Regions from separate parts of the Paenibacillus sp. p3-SID867 genome, predicted to be linked through region 1. Evidence: riboswitches for the same ligand, from Rfam matches in the RefSeq annotation. Region 1 holds a riboswitch; each other region holds the start of a gene.

Region 1 (4,847 bases):
TGGTCCGATTGAAAGTCGCTAATTCAGCAGCTTTTTTATTTTATCGGTACAAGTTCTTGTCCCGAGCCAAGGACAAGAACTTGTACCGATTGCCGTAATGGACAAGAACATGAGCCGATTACCGATTAGATAAGTGTCTAACTATATTTCCATCCAATTTAATCAAATCCGACGGGCAGTTTAGCTGAGCGAAATTATATCCCACAAGTGGTTTATCTGAATGTCGGCTATCCGACGAACCCAAGATTCGATGTACCAAGAAGCAGCTTGCCAGCAGCAACCTGATCTAATAATGAACTTTCGGTAGTACCAACCCAACCTGGTTATCGAATATAGGTTGCATTAATGACACGCCCTTGACTACTCATTATTCGTTCACGTATAGCAAAAATGACAATGATCGTTACCGGTAGATTTGCTGCTCCGCACATCATACCGATTTTCCAGAATGAATCAACTTCCAACAACGCTGCCGCTAATGCCGATAAAGACCCTGCACCAATGTACATGGCGGAGCTGTTTAAAGACATAACAGTGCCCCTTGATTATAGCGGTATCTTTTTTCTCATGATGGGTGAGGCTTTATCTCATGCGTTTGCTAATGATTACGGCGATTACGGATTCCATATCATTCTTCCGCTTGTCTATGCTGCGCTTGGCATCGCTTCCTGGGCGTTGCGTCAGAAAAGCCGCAGACTTTAATGGCATAAAGAGATTAGAGGCGATATGATAATGTTCTATAACGTTGATTGAAGTAGTAGAACTAGCTGGTTTACGTGCCAATGATACCGCTGATTAGCGGTATACTTTAACTATAATTAGGTATTATCTGTCTATTCCATTATTTCTTTGATACCCTGTTAAATATGTGATGGTAACACCGAGGAGGTAGCGAATCATGGTTGAGAAAATGCACGTCGACGAAAAGGAACTTGATGAAGCGCTCGTTCGTCGTCTGCTTGTTGCACAGTTTCCCCATTGGGCGGATCTATCCCTGCGACGGATCGAGCCGGCTGGCACAGTGAACGCCATCTTTCGGCTAGGCAACGAATATTTAGTTCGGCTCTCGCGGCGGGAAGGGCCTACGACACCAGAAAGTCCCGAGTTTACTTGGCTGCCTAAGCTTGCTCCATTGGTTCCGCTGGAAGCTCCTGTACCAGTCGCTCTAGGGCACCCGAATAGCGAATATCCGTGGTTTTGGTATATACACACATGGGTTGAGGGCGAGACGGTGCCGATAGAGGAGATTGACGCGATTCAGGCAGCTCGTGATCTTTCGGAGTTCGTTGCAGCGCTGCAACAAATCGATTCATCGGGTGGGCCACAGGGACGCGGCATTCCTTTGGCTCAAAGGGATGAGGGGTTCCGATACTGTTTGGCACAGTTCGATGGCGATGTTGCTGCGGTGTCTGATGTGTGGGAATCGGCACTTGCCGCGCCTCCGTGGAGCGGCCCACCAGTTTGGCATCACGGCGACCTTGACATGCGTAACTGGCTTGTGCGAAATAAACGAATCACCGGTGTGATTGATTGGGATACAATGGGCGTTGGCGATCCTGCATGCGATGTCATGGTCGCATGGAAGTTACACTCGCCGGCAGCACGTGACGCGTTCCGCAATTATCTACCTACGGATGACGCTACATGGGCAAGAGCCCGCGGATGGGTCGTATCGCAGGCGGTGGCAGTGTTGGCTTACTACACGCCAGAAAACAATCCAGTTCTGTACCATGAGGCAAAATCCTGGCTCGACCTAGTATTGTCAGAATGATGCTTGATAATCTTGCTGTTAAGTATCAATGGTGTCATAGAGATCGAATCCGATAGTTGAATAATTATAAAGGCAAATCGAGTAGGAGGGGGCGACTAACCCCCGTCTTCTCACACCACCGTACATGCGGGTCCGCATACGGCGGTTCCAAAAGGTTAACAAAGCTCCAGATAACGAGTAAGTAAATTTATCAGCCCTTTCGCTTCCTAATAGGAGTTCGGAAGGGCGTTGTTCGTGTTGCGGGACATTTCCTAAGCACCTCTACGGGAGTTGGCCATCTTGGACGCTGCCCATTCGGGCACACCCAGTGCCCGGAGCTCCCGGAGGCGGGTGCGTACCCGTTTCCATTGTTTCCACAAGCACATTCGCAGGCGCCTGCGAATCCACTGGTCGAATCTCTCACAGTGGTTCTTGGCAGAAGCTATCCGGAAATAGCCCATCCAGCCCATGAGCCTGATTGTGTAGTTATGTTATGAGTTAGGAAATTCAGATTATTAAGTTAGCGGACAATACTGAAGGCGAAATATGAAGCTTACAAAGTCTGAGCTCGTGGAGTTGTTAATCCAATCAGAGCAATACATTGCTCAGAACAATAGGCTCTGGTTGAAAAATGAATTCGAAAAATACCAATAAATAAGCATAAGCAAACACAAAAGGGAGCCTGTGCTTGCTTATGCTTTCAATTATCCTTTCTGTCTTTCTCTAACGGGAAACGATAGCGTAGGAGCTGCATTTGCGGAACCTTTTTTGGTTTGTTGAAGCAACGGGTGGGATTGTTCATTACTGTGCTTAGAACAGGCCACAAGAATTCTGATTAGTCTATCTAAGTTCGAATATTTTGAAAAATGTTGTTGATCTCAATCGTTCGCCAGTCTTATAATAAATAGTAAACATATGGGATGCGTAACTGGCGAGAACGTAGATTACTACGGGGGAGCGCATCCGTCAAATAAGCCGTTCGCCTGGGCAAAGCATTTGGTTGATTTTTAACCAAATGCTTTTCTATTTTTCGAGGAGAGTGCTGGGATGGGAGCAGTGAAAAAAGTAGCGGTGCTGGTGTATGAGCAAGTGGATGCATTGGACGTAACGGGACCATTCGACGCGTTCGCGGTGGCGAGTAACTGGGGACAGGACTTTCTGGTCTATACGGTCGCTCTGGAATCAAAAACGCCGATTAGGACAATTAGCGGCTTGACGATTCTTCCGGAATTCGCTGCTTCAGAGTGTCCGACGCCAGACATCCTGATCGTTCCGGGAGGCTGGGGAGCACGCAAGGAGATGCATAATGAGAAGTTAACCGATTGGATCAAAGAAACCTCCCAGTGTGCTTCATTTACTCTGTCCGTATGTACGGGGGCATTGCTGCTCGCCAAGGCCGGACTTCTCGAAGGACTACGTGTGACCACCAATATACGGGCGATGGATTTACTTATTGAGGCCGCGCCGGCGAGCGCGACGCTGATAGAGAACGTCCGATACGTGGACAATGGCCGAATCATTACATCGGCTGGTGTTACGGCAGGCATAGATGCAGCGCTACATCTTATCGCAAAGCTTCACGGGGAGGAACGGGCGATCGATACTGCGTCGAGGCTGGAGCATGACTGGAGACGAGAGCCTTCCGAATCGCTGGCTATCCTTAGGGCAACATATGAAGATGTGGACGGTATTCGCTCCCTTTTTATCGACGCAGCGCAATGGATTCATTCGGTTCATGGCTTCTGGCAATGGCGTGTAGAAAGCTTCGAACGCGAGATTGTCGATGCATTTGTCCGTGATAATGAAGTGTTCGTCGCTGTTCTAAGGAATGAACTTGTCGGGTGTCTCTCCGTCCACTGGGTATACGAGGAAATATGGGGAGAGCAATTTCACGAGGACGCGGGGTATGTTCATCGGTTATGCGTCTCACACAAACGGAAGGGAGAAGGAATTGGCCGTGAACTCATTCGCTACGCGGAAAGTTATGTTCGGGCCAATGGAAAAAGCCGGCTTCGTCTCGACTGTATGGCCGACAACCCAAGACTAAATTCATACTACGTAAATCTAGGATTCGTGTTGCAGGGTCGCTTTGACGCGGGCTCCTGGAGCGCGCACTTGTATGAGAGGGAGATCATCGCAAAAGCATAAACCATTTCCATTCGAAAAAACCATTTAAACCAAACCGTACCTTTCCATGATGAAGATGATGTTATAAAATGTAAATATTACTCTGAGGTATCGGCGAGCGCATGAAGAAATAAATGATAGTTAAATACACGGGAGGCGATTCCATTGGTAACAAAATAAAATGAGAAAATCGATATGCGAACTCGAGCCCCAAATTAGCATGCAGATTTTCTCTTAGCCGTTGCAAATAAAATTTAGAGGAGAATTTGACATGCTAAATAAAATAAGAGAATCAATCTATTACCTAACGAACCAAAACAATAAGGAAAGACCGACGCTAGGACTCGTTTGCGGAGACAAATACAGCCTGGTTATCGATGGCGGAAATTCGGTTCAGCACGCACGGGACTTCTTGCGTGAAATCGGGAAATTAAACGTACCTCCGATAAAATATTTGGTCATTACGCATGCGCATTGGGATCATTTTCTAGGGATGAACGAATTTGAAGCAACAATTATAGTTAATACCCGAACGAATGAAATCATTCAGGAATGGCGCGGGTTTTCGTTTGACGATCGTTCTCTCAAAGAATATGCAGATGCCAAAAAGATCGATTCACTATGTGTGGAGATCATCAGGAGTGAAATACCGGATAGAGACACATTCCAGTTAACTTCGCCGGATATCATTTTTGAGGAATCCCTTCATATCGACTTAGGATATAAAGTTTGTGTTCTTGAAACCATTCGAAGCACGCATACGGAAGACTCAACCATCGTATATATTCCGGATGAAAAGGTCCTTTTTCTGGGGGATAGTGCATATGGCACAACGAAAAATTCTTTGTATCATTTTAAGCAATCTCTGTTATTGCCTATGATCGAGGATATTCGGAAATATGACGCCACTCACTTCCTGCTGGGGCATGAATCCATTTGTGACACGGCGGAGATGGATCTGTATTGGAAA
Region 2 (4,847 bases), on a different contig from region 1:
CAGCAGGGCTGTCCTCTTACCTCATTGTAAGTGACCCGCTGCATATGAAGCGGGCGATGATGATGGCGGAAGACATGGGATTGGAAGCCAATCCTTCGCCCACAGCCCGGAGTGCGTATCAGAGCCTGAGAAGCAAAGTTCCTTTTTTAATCAGAGAAGTCTTTTATTACATCGGCTATCAACTGGCTTCACCATTCCGATAATATGTATGCGTTATAAAGCCGGTAAATGGATCGTAAAGGTTGTCCCATAATCGGGTATGCTCTCTACGTTCATCGTACCGCCATGATTATGAATAATGTTCTTGGTAATCATCAGTCCCAGTCCCGTCCCGGTGTCTTTGGTCGTAACAAAGGGCTGTCCCAGGGATTGGATTTGCTCCTGCGTCATGCCAATCCCTTCGTCCTGCACGATGATTTGAACCTCTTGAGCGTTGTGCAAAATGTCCAGGGTAATGGTACCGCCTTGATTCATCGCTTCCATGGCATTTTTCAGCAGATTGATGAACACTTGCTTGAGCTGGTTTACTTCACCCTGGACGAAGACCGGTGCCATCGGATAATGAGGGATGATCTCGATATTTTTGAGGGCTGCTTGAACCTTCATAAGCGTAATGATCTGTTCCATAATGGCAAACACGTCGATGGGTCCGCTGACATGGACACTCTGCGGTTTCGAGAGCACCAGGAGTTCATTGACAATGAGCTCGATGCGTTTGAGCTCCGATTCAATGATTTCAAAATAGAGCTCGTTGCTGCGTTCCGCAGATCGCAGCAATTTTACGAATCCGTTAATCGAAGTTAAAGGATTTCGAATTTCATGGGCAATGCCGGCGGCCAACTGGCCGGCGGTGGTCAGCTTCTCGGATTGCATCACGCGATCTTCTTCCATCTGCTGCTCTGTGATGTCTTTAAAGATTCCGACCGCCGCTTTTTCGCCTTCATAATTTATGGTCAACGTGAATCCCGTGACCATTTTCTCCTGCCCGTCCAGACAGCGTATCAGATAATCGACGCTTCCGATCTCTCCGCTCTCGGCATATTTTGCCCTGCGTTTCATCAGTTTGTTATGGTACGATGCGTCGACTACCACGTCGGTTGAAATCCCGAGGACGTCGCGGGGATGCGCAGCATTAACAAGTCTGAGCGCGGCAGAATTAACATAGTGGACAATACCCTTTTTTGTGATGAGTACGGAGAGGGGAAGCCCATCCAGCAGCTGCAGAAACGAATTTTCCTTCTCGTTGAGTTTCTGTTCTTTCCGCTCCAGCTGTTTCATGAGCTGTCTCAACAAGGTTCGATCTTCAAACTGTACCAAGTAGCCACGGAAACTCTGCGCCAGCTCCTCCTTAACGCTGATACGTAAACTGAGGTGTACTTCACGATCGGATGGATGGTGGTAAACATATTCAAACTGGGTTATGGATTGCTGTTGATCTTGAGTGGCTCTTGTGTTCCAAACCACTTGATTCAATAAGGCGCGGATGCTGCTATCTTCTTGTGACGCCCCGGCAGTTAACTCCTGCTGTGAATATCCCAATAGATCACTTAGTGCCGAATTGACCTTAAGAATCGAACCATCAAGCGATATCAATGCCATTCCGATTACGGCTTGTTCAAAGGCAAAATCATGATTGGGGTTGGAATAGGGCAGCACAGCAAGTCTCCTTTCAAATATCTGACAGGAATGAATTTATCCATATTATATGTTGGACCCTATCATTCATCAATCCTTTAAAGCGATAGATCTTTAACGAAATTTCTCGTTTTGGCGATAAATCCATCCCAAGAAGTGGCTTTCGCAATCGCTGAAGGATGCTATCGATATGCTGAAGTCTAAATCCTAATGTCGCCTTACGGTGATATTGCAATTAACGGGAAGATTAAGTATGATTTAAATAACAATGTATAGGTTTATGTGTAACTGGCGTAGCATGGGGGACCATGAGGGAGCACATAGATGACGACGGCCGTACGCCTGGGCAGAGGTAAGGGAAGCTTATTTCCCTTACCTCTTTATTATTTTCTGCTTTTTTATAAGTCTCTGAAACTACGAAAAGGGGATAAAACAACGATGTTAAAAACGAAGAAAATACTGCTGCTAGGTTCGGGAGAACTCGGAAAAGAAGTCGTGATTGAGGCCCAGAGACTGGGTGTTGAAACCGTAGCGGTCGATCGTTATGCCGACGCTCCTGCCATGCATGTTGCCGATCACAGCCATGTCCTCGATATGCTGGATGGGGAGAAATTACGCGCAATCATCGAGCTGGAGAAGCCGGACCTGATCGTACCCGAAATCGAGGCGCTCGCTACTTCGGAGCTGGTTAGACTGGAGGAAGAGGGGTACCGGGTTATTCCTACTGCCAGAGCTGCGAAGCTTACGATGGATCGTGAAGGGATTCGCCGGTTGGCTTCCGAGGAGTTGGGACTGCCTACTGCAGGCTATCGATTTGCCGATACTTATGAGGAATTTAAACAGGCTGTCCTGGATATGGGCTTTCCGTGCGTGATTAAACCGCTGATGAGTTCCTCAGGCAAAGGCCAGAGTGTATGCCGCTGCGAAGGGGATATCGAGTCCTGCTGGAACATCGCGATGGAAGGCGGCCGCGTGCAGAACGGCAGAGTGATCATTGAGGAATTCATTACGTTCCAGTCAGAGATCACGCTTTTGACCGTTCGCTCCGTCAATGGAACAAGCTTCTGTGCGCCAATCGGTCATATTCAGGAGAGCGGGGACTATATCGAATCCTGGCAGCCGCACAACATGTCCGATGAGCAAATGGAGGAAGCTAAATATATTGCAAGGACGATTACCGACGAGCTTGGCGGATATGGTTTGTTTGGTGTTGAATTGTTCCTTGCTGCGGATAAAGTGTATTTTAGCGAGGTGTCTCCGCGACCGCATGATACCGGCTTGGTTACGCTGGTGACGCAAAATTTATCTGAATTCGCGCTTCACGTCCGTGCCATTCTTGGTTTTCCGATCCCGGAGATCGAATTAATAACGCCTGGAGCCAGCCGTCCGCTGAAAGCGGCGCGAGAGCTGGAGAACTACACAATTACCGGTGCCGAGCAAGCACTGGCTGTTCCGAATACGCAGCTGCGCATTTTTGGGAAACCGGTGACCAAGGTTGGAAGACGGGTCGCAGTTGCGTTGTCAACCGCCGGCACAGTAGAGGAAGCGCGTTCGCGTGCGAAGCAGGCTTTGGATGAGCTTGCTATTGAGGAAGCCTAATCATTACCGATTCTTAGGGTGGTGCATCCATAATCTTCTGAAAAAAAGGTCAACCGATTAACTGGTTGATCTTTTTCATTGAAATGATTTCGCGGATCAAAATCCGGTATGAACTGTTCTGACCATAGTGACTTAGTTTTGTTAGTGGTTTTGATGATAAATATGCAGAAATTTATGTTCTTTCATGATAAGATACACAAGAATACAAACGACCCTCACCCATTATAATGTTTTCAAGGTGCTGCTCTATAGGCACAGTTTATAGCGTTATATTATCTAATAAATATATAGAGGAACGTTTATGACGGCATAGGAGAATCTACATGAGAGACATGACGCAAGGAAGTCCGATCAAGCTGATCATCATGTTTACGATCCCGCTTTTGATCGGAAATATTTTTCAACAATTTTATAATATGGCGGATACCCTGATTGTGGGGCGCACCATTGGTGTGAACGCACTTGCGGCCGTTGGCTCGACGGGCAGTATTTTGTTTTTTGTCATTGGCTTTGCCCAAGGCTTGACCGCAGGTTTATCCATCATAACGGCCCAGCGTTTTGGCGCGAAGGATATCGCGGGCGTTCGCAAAAGCGTGGGAACGAGTATATGGATTAGCCTTGTATTCACGGTTTTTCTGACCATTGTGAGTGTCATATTCACGAGGCCTGTCCTCGTCATGATGAACACGCCGGCAGAAATCCTGGATGATGCTTATTCGTACTTAATCGTCATTAATTGGGGTGTTGGGGCAGCCGTCCTGTTCAACTTGCTGGCGAACTTGCTCAGAGCGCTTGGGGACAGCCGGACACCGCTTCTATTCTTGGTGGTCGCAAGCATTCTGAATATCGTACTCGATCTGTTATTTATTCTCGTATTCAAGATGGGAGTAGCCGGAGCAGGGCTTGCCACGGTGGTATCGCAGCTATTCTCCTGCCTGCTCTGCTTGTTATACATTCATAAAAAGGTTCCGCTTCTGCAGTTCAAGAATGCTGATTGGTCCATCGATTGGACATTTATACACCGGCATATGTGGGTCGGTTTCCCGATGGGCTTCCAAGCCTCCATCATTGCAATCGGTGCCATCATTCTTCAGATTACGCTTAACGGACTTGGGGCAACAGCCGTAGCCGCATATACTGCTGCTCAGAAGATTGACATGCTCGCTACGCAGCCCATGAGTTCCTTTGGCATTACGATGGCGACTTTTGCGGCCCAGAACTTCGGTGCGAATCGCATAGACCGAATTAAGCTTGGAGTTAAACAATGTATATGGGTCTCGGGATCTTTCAGCATCGCCGTGGGGTTGCTGGTTATATTCGCGGGTCCTGCAGCCGTCAGCCTCTTTGTCGGTCAAGGACAGGAAGAATTGCTGTCCCTTAGCAGGCTGTATTTCTTATCGAACGGAAGCACCTATTTGCTTCTCTCGCTGCTGTTCATCTACCGCTTCACGCTGCAGGGACTGGGACAGAGCTTTATCCCAACCGTAGCCGGCATCATGGAACTGATCATGCGGGTATTGGCTGCCATCTTCCTGACCGCGCAGATCGGGTTCCTCGGCGCAAGTCTGGCGAACCCGCTGGCTTGGCTCGGAGCCGTCATCCCACTCGGCATT
Region 3 (4,847 bases), on a different contig from region 1:
TCATGTGAATGAGACAGAAAGGGCGCTGATGGCAAGGTTCTGGCCTGGGCCGCTATCGCTGGTGCTGCCCGTTAAACCGGGTGCCGTATCCCCTCGTGTGACGGCAGGGCTCGATACCGTTGCCGTGCGGATGCCGAATCACAACGTGGCGCTGGCCTTGATCAGCGCCGCCGGGCGTCCGCTGGCTGCGCCGAGCGCGAACCGTTCCGGTCGGCCAAGCCCGACGCTGGCCAGCCATGTCCTGGAGGATTTGGCCGGGGCGATCGACGGCGTCCTCGACGGCGGCCCTGCCGGGGTGGGCGTCGAGTCGACGGTGGTGCAAGTCGGCGAAGACGGCGCCGTCACGGTGCTCCGCCCGGGCGGCGTCACGGCCGAGCAGCTTGCCGCGGTTGCGGCAAGCGTGCGCATGGACCCGGCGCTGCATCGCGCCGCCGGGGAGGCGGAGAGCCCGGCGCCGCGCTCGCCGGGCATGAAGTACACGCACTACGCACCGAAGGGTGCGATGTGCGTGGTGCAGGGCCCGCGTGCCGACGCGGTGTCGGCACGCATCGCGGCCGAGCTTGAGGCGGCTGCCCGACGCGGGGAGGTGACCGGCGTGCTGTCGTTTGACGAGCACATCGGTCACTACCGCGCGGACGTTGCCGTCTCGCTCGGCAGCCTGGCCGCGCCGGAGGAAGCGGCCCGCCGGCTGTACGCCGGCCTGCGCCGGTTCGATGATGAAGGCGCAACCTTCATCCTGGCCGAAGCGTGCCCGGAGCAGGGCCTCGGAGCAGCCGTCATGAACCGGCTGCTCAAGGCCGCGGGACACCACATCATCGACGTGAATTAAAGCAGCCGCATGAACGCTGTTGGCATCATTTACCCCTTGTCCGCATATGGTGTACAAGACCATGGGACTTGGGGGAATGGGCATGCTGGAGGCGTCTGTCCAATCGGGACAGCTTGCGGCGATTCTGCTGATGGCGGTTGCACTCGGGCTAGACGCATTTTCGCTTGGAATCGGAGTTGGAATGAGAGGCGGTATGCGCTTAGGCCATATGCTGGGCATCAGCTTCATGATCGCGTTGTTTCACATGCTGATGCCGCTGCTGGGCTTATTTGCCGGCCGCTATGTTGGCATGTTACTGGGCCACGTCACAGGGCTTGCTGCCGGCGGGCTGCTGCTTTTACTGGGCGGGCATATGATGTATAACGCCCTGCGGGGCGGAGAGGGACAGCGAATACATCCTACCGCATTTTTAGGCATGCTGCTGTTTTCGCTTAGCGTCAGCATCGACTCCTTCTCGGTAGGCGTTTCCCTCGGAATGTTTGTGGATGATGTGCTGTTAATCGTAATTTCCTTCGGGGTCGTGGGCGGTTTGCTGTCCATTCTCGGTTTGCTGCTTGGCCGTCAGGTAAGCAATAAGCTGGGGGAGTACGGTGAAATGCTGGGCGGACTGATTTTGGTTATCTTTGGCACCATGTTTATTTTTTGACGCAATATTTGTTACAATAACCCCAAAGAACCTACGAACGGGAGGAACGGACCGTGAAAAATATATTGTTTGTCTGCACGGGAAATACCTGCCGCAGTCCAATGGCGGAAGGCATGCTGCGCAAGCTTGCCAAACAACGGGGCATTCCGCTGGAAACGAAGTCCGCCGGTGTCTCGGCCGTGGATGGAATGCCGGTGTCCCATCATGCGGAATCCATCCTGCGAGACCAGGATATCCAGGAACGCTTGGTGTCCAAGCCGTTGACCGCGAACCTTGTAGAATGGGCGGACCTGATTCTGACGCTGACCCAGTCGCATAAGCAGTATGCTATAAGGCAGTTTCCGCACGCCGCAGACAAGATGCACACGCTGAAAGAGTTCGTTGAGGATGACCGCCGGGTGCTGGACGATCTGCGGGAGCAGGATAGTCTGTATGCAGCGCTTGAGCTGGCCAGATCTCTGGGCCACGATGTCAGCGACCGTGACCGGGAGCGTCTGATCGAGCTGCGTCAGCGCATCCCGAGCTTCGATATCTCCGACCCTTTCGGAGGCTCGCGGGAGGAATATGAAGCGACGGCCGCAGAGATACGGACGGCGTTGTTCCGTCTTTTGGACAAGCTGGAAGCGGATCGGCATAACTAAGCCTAGCTTTTAGAGATATGAAGCCTTGCATTGGGCTGAAAAGCCACTTGCCTTTCGCATGGTATTGCTTTAAGATGAAGTTGAAAAACAAATGATCCGGTGTAACTGGCGACGAAGTGGATGAAACCACGATGGAGCATCGGAATATACGGCCGGTCGCCTGGGCAAAGAGCATTTGGAGCACAATACGTGCGCCGACTGCTCTTTTTTCGTCTTTTGCGCCCGATTTGGGTTATAATGAAACAAGCTAAAACGCAAAAGCGAACATACGAGGGGGTTTTTCATAGATGAAAATTGCATTGGGTACGGATCATGCCGGCATTCGTCTGAAAGAGGAGATCATGGAAGTCATTCGGGGTCTTGGCCACGAGGTGGAGGATCTGGGCTGCGGCTGTTCCGATTCCGTGGATTATCCCGATTATGCCCTTCCGGTGTGCGAGAAGGTCGTCTCGGGTGAAGCGGACCGCGGCATTCTGATCTGCGGTACGGGGATCGGCATGAGCATAGCGGCCAACAAGGTGCCTGGCATTCGCTGCGCGCTGACACATGATGTGTTCTCAGCTAAAGCGACGCGCGAGCATAACGACAGCAACGTGATTGCGCTGGGTGAGCGTGTCGTCGGTCCCGGACTTGCTGCCGAAATCGTCAGCGCATGGCTGACGACGGATTTCAGTCATGGCGAGCGCCATGTCGGCCGCGTGAACAAGATCAAGGCCATCGAGGAGCGTTACCTGAAGAATGAATCGCGATAAGTGAACGCGTAATGCAGCTGCGGCTATCGTGATATGGGATTGAAGCATCTTCTGTGAAAAAATCATCGGGAGGACTGTGACATGACGGATATCTCCAAGGTTTCCTTGAACGAACAGACAGCGCGTATTGTCCGCGAACTGGCCAAAGTGGCCGTTTTAGGCCCGGGTAAAGTGCTGGTCATCGGAGCCAGCACCAGTGAAGTAGTTGGGCGCCGAATCGGTACGGGCGGCGCTCTTGAAACGGCGCAGCAACTCCTTCAGGGCATTGCCGAGGCTCAAACGGAATTCGGTTTTGCGGTGGCCTATCAATGCTGTGAGCATCTGAACCGTGCGCTTGTCATGGAACGCGAGCTGCTCGAGCGACTGGGCTTGACGGAAGTGGCGGCAGTTCCCATTCCGGGTGCGGGCGGGTCGATGGCTTCCGCAGCTTACCGCAGCATGAAGGAGCCCTGCCTTGCGGAATCGATTGAAGCCCATGCGGGTGTCGATATCGGCGAGACGCTGATCGGCATGCATTTGCGGAGAGTGGCGGTTCCGTTCCGGCCAACCGAGCGTTATATCGGGGAGGCGCGCGTAACTGCGGCTTATACCCGGCCCAAGCTGATCGGCGGAGAACGTGCGGTGTACCGACTCGAGCAGAGTGATGATTCCACGCTGTGCGATTGATTCGAATGAGAACTCGCTTTTTCAATGATGACTACTTGTAGTTTTTAAATTTGCAAGAAAAAATAACGATGGATTATGGGAGGATATGAACATGATGGAACATTTGCGGAAGAGTGACCCGGCTGTATTGGAAGCGATGGATTTGGAGCTGAAGCGTCAACGTAGCAACATTGAGCTGATTGCCTCTGAGAATATTGTCAGCGAAGCGGTTATGGAAGCAATGGGGACGGTGCTGACGAATAAATATGCGGAAGGCTACCCTGGCAAACGCTATTACGGTGGCTGTGAGCGTGTGGATATCGTGGAAGATATCGCCCGTGACCGCGCCAAAGAATTGTTCGGAGCCGAGCATGCCAACGTTCAGCCGCACTCCGGTGCCCAAGCGAACATGGCGGTATATTTGGCAGCCCTGAAGCCCGGAGATACCGTGCTCGGCATGAACCTGGCCCATGGCGGCCATTTGACTCACGGAAGCCCGGTTAACGCTTCTGGTCTTCTGTACAATTTCGTTGCCTACGGCGTGCAAGAAGACACGTTCCTTATCGATTACGACGAAGTCCGCAAAGCGGCATTCAAGCATCGCCCTCGTCTGATCGTGGCGGGTGCAAGTGCCTATCCTCGCATTATTGATTTTGAAAAGCTTGCTGCCATCGCCAATGACGTAGGCGCGTTGTTCATGGTCGACATGGCTCATATTGCAGGACTCGTTGCAGCAGGTCTTCATCCGAATCCGGTTCCGCATGCCCATTTTGTAACGACAACGACGCATAAGACGCTTCGCGGGCCTCGCGGCGGTATGATTCTGTGCAAAAAAGCTTGGGCGCAAGCGATTGATAAAGCGGTATTCCCCGGCTCCCAAGGCGGCCCGCTCATGCATGTGATTGCTTCCAAAGCCGTTGCGCTTGGCGAAGCCTTGGATCCGTCTTTCAAGACGTATGCAGAGAATGTCGTGAAGAATGCGAAAGTGCTGGCCGATACCCTGATCGAGGAAGGCCTGAACATTGTTTCCGGCGGAACCGATAACCACCTGATGCTGGTGGATACCCGTAATCTGGACATCACCGGCAAAGACGCGGAGAAAGTTCTGGACTCCATCGGGATTACCGTGAACAAGAATGCCATCCCGTTTGATCCGACCAGCCCGTTCGTAACGAGCGGTATCCGTATTGGTACCCCTGCGGTTACTTCCCGCGGTATGGATGAGCAAGCGATGGTTACCATCGCGAAAATTATTGCCATGACTTTGAAGCAGCCGAAAGACGAGGCAACGCTTGAAAAAGCAGGCCGTTTGGTGGCTGAGCTTACAGATCAAT

Evidence for each region. Region 1 has a riboswitch for ZMP and ZTP ahead of M4D81_RS32525 (GNAT family N-acetyltransferase). Riboswitches for the same ligand answer to the same signal wherever they lie in the genome.
Region 2: linked by a shared signal. The riboswitch ahead of purT (phosphoribosylglycinamide formyltransferase 2) and the one ahead of M4D81_RS32525 (GNAT family N-acetyltransferase) in region 1 are both predicted to bind ZMP and ZTP.
Region 3: linked by a shared signal. The riboswitch ahead of rpiB (ribose 5-phosphate isomerase B) and the one ahead of M4D81_RS32525 (GNAT family N-acetyltransferase) in region 1 are both predicted to bind ZMP and ZTP.

What each region holds. Positions count from the first base shown of each region.
Region 1 is NZ_JAMBDM010000031.1:17,028-21,874, forward strand. Features, by position in the region: gene M4D81_RS32505 (hypothetical protein) at 1-22, shown strand, start outside; partial or broken gene M4D81_RS32510 (DoxX family protein) at 547-702, shown strand; gene M4D81_RS32515 (aminoglycoside phosphotransferase family protein) at 899-1,771, shown strand; partial or broken gene M4D81_RS32520 (group II intron maturase-specific domain-containing protein) at 1,978-2,223, opposite strand; ZMP/ZTP riboswitch at 2,665-2,746, shown strand; gene M4D81_RS32525 (GNAT family N-acetyltransferase) at 2,798-3,898, shown strand; gene M4D81_RS32530 (MBL fold metallo-hydrolase) at 4,149-4,847, shown strand, end outside.
Region 2 is NZ_JAMBDM010000003.1:537,545-542,391, forward strand. Features, by position in the region: gene M4D81_RS08700 (YdcF family protein) at 1-203, shown strand, start outside; gene M4D81_RS08705 (PAS domain-containing sensor histidine kinase) at 214-1,656, opposite strand; ZMP/ZTP riboswitch at 1,910-1,990, shown strand; gene purT (phosphoribosylglycinamide formyltransferase 2) at 2,074-3,234, shown strand; gene M4D81_RS08715 (MATE family efflux transporter) at 3,558-4,847, shown strand, end outside.
Region 3 is NZ_JAMBDM010000016.1:13,319-18,165, reverse strand. Features, by position in the region: gene M4D81_RS26465 (L-threonylcarbamoyladenylate synthase) at 1-829, shown strand, start outside; gene M4D81_RS26460 (manganese efflux pump MntP) at 912-1,475, shown strand; gene M4D81_RS26455 (low molecular weight protein arginine phosphatase) at 1,529-2,116, shown strand; ZMP/ZTP riboswitch at 2,208-2,289, shown strand; gene rpiB (ribose 5-phosphate isomerase B) at 2,404-2,868, shown strand; gene M4D81_RS26445 (TIGR01440 family protein) at 2,950-3,534, shown strand; gene M4D81_RS26440 (serine hydroxymethyltransferase) at 3,626-4,847, shown strand, end outside.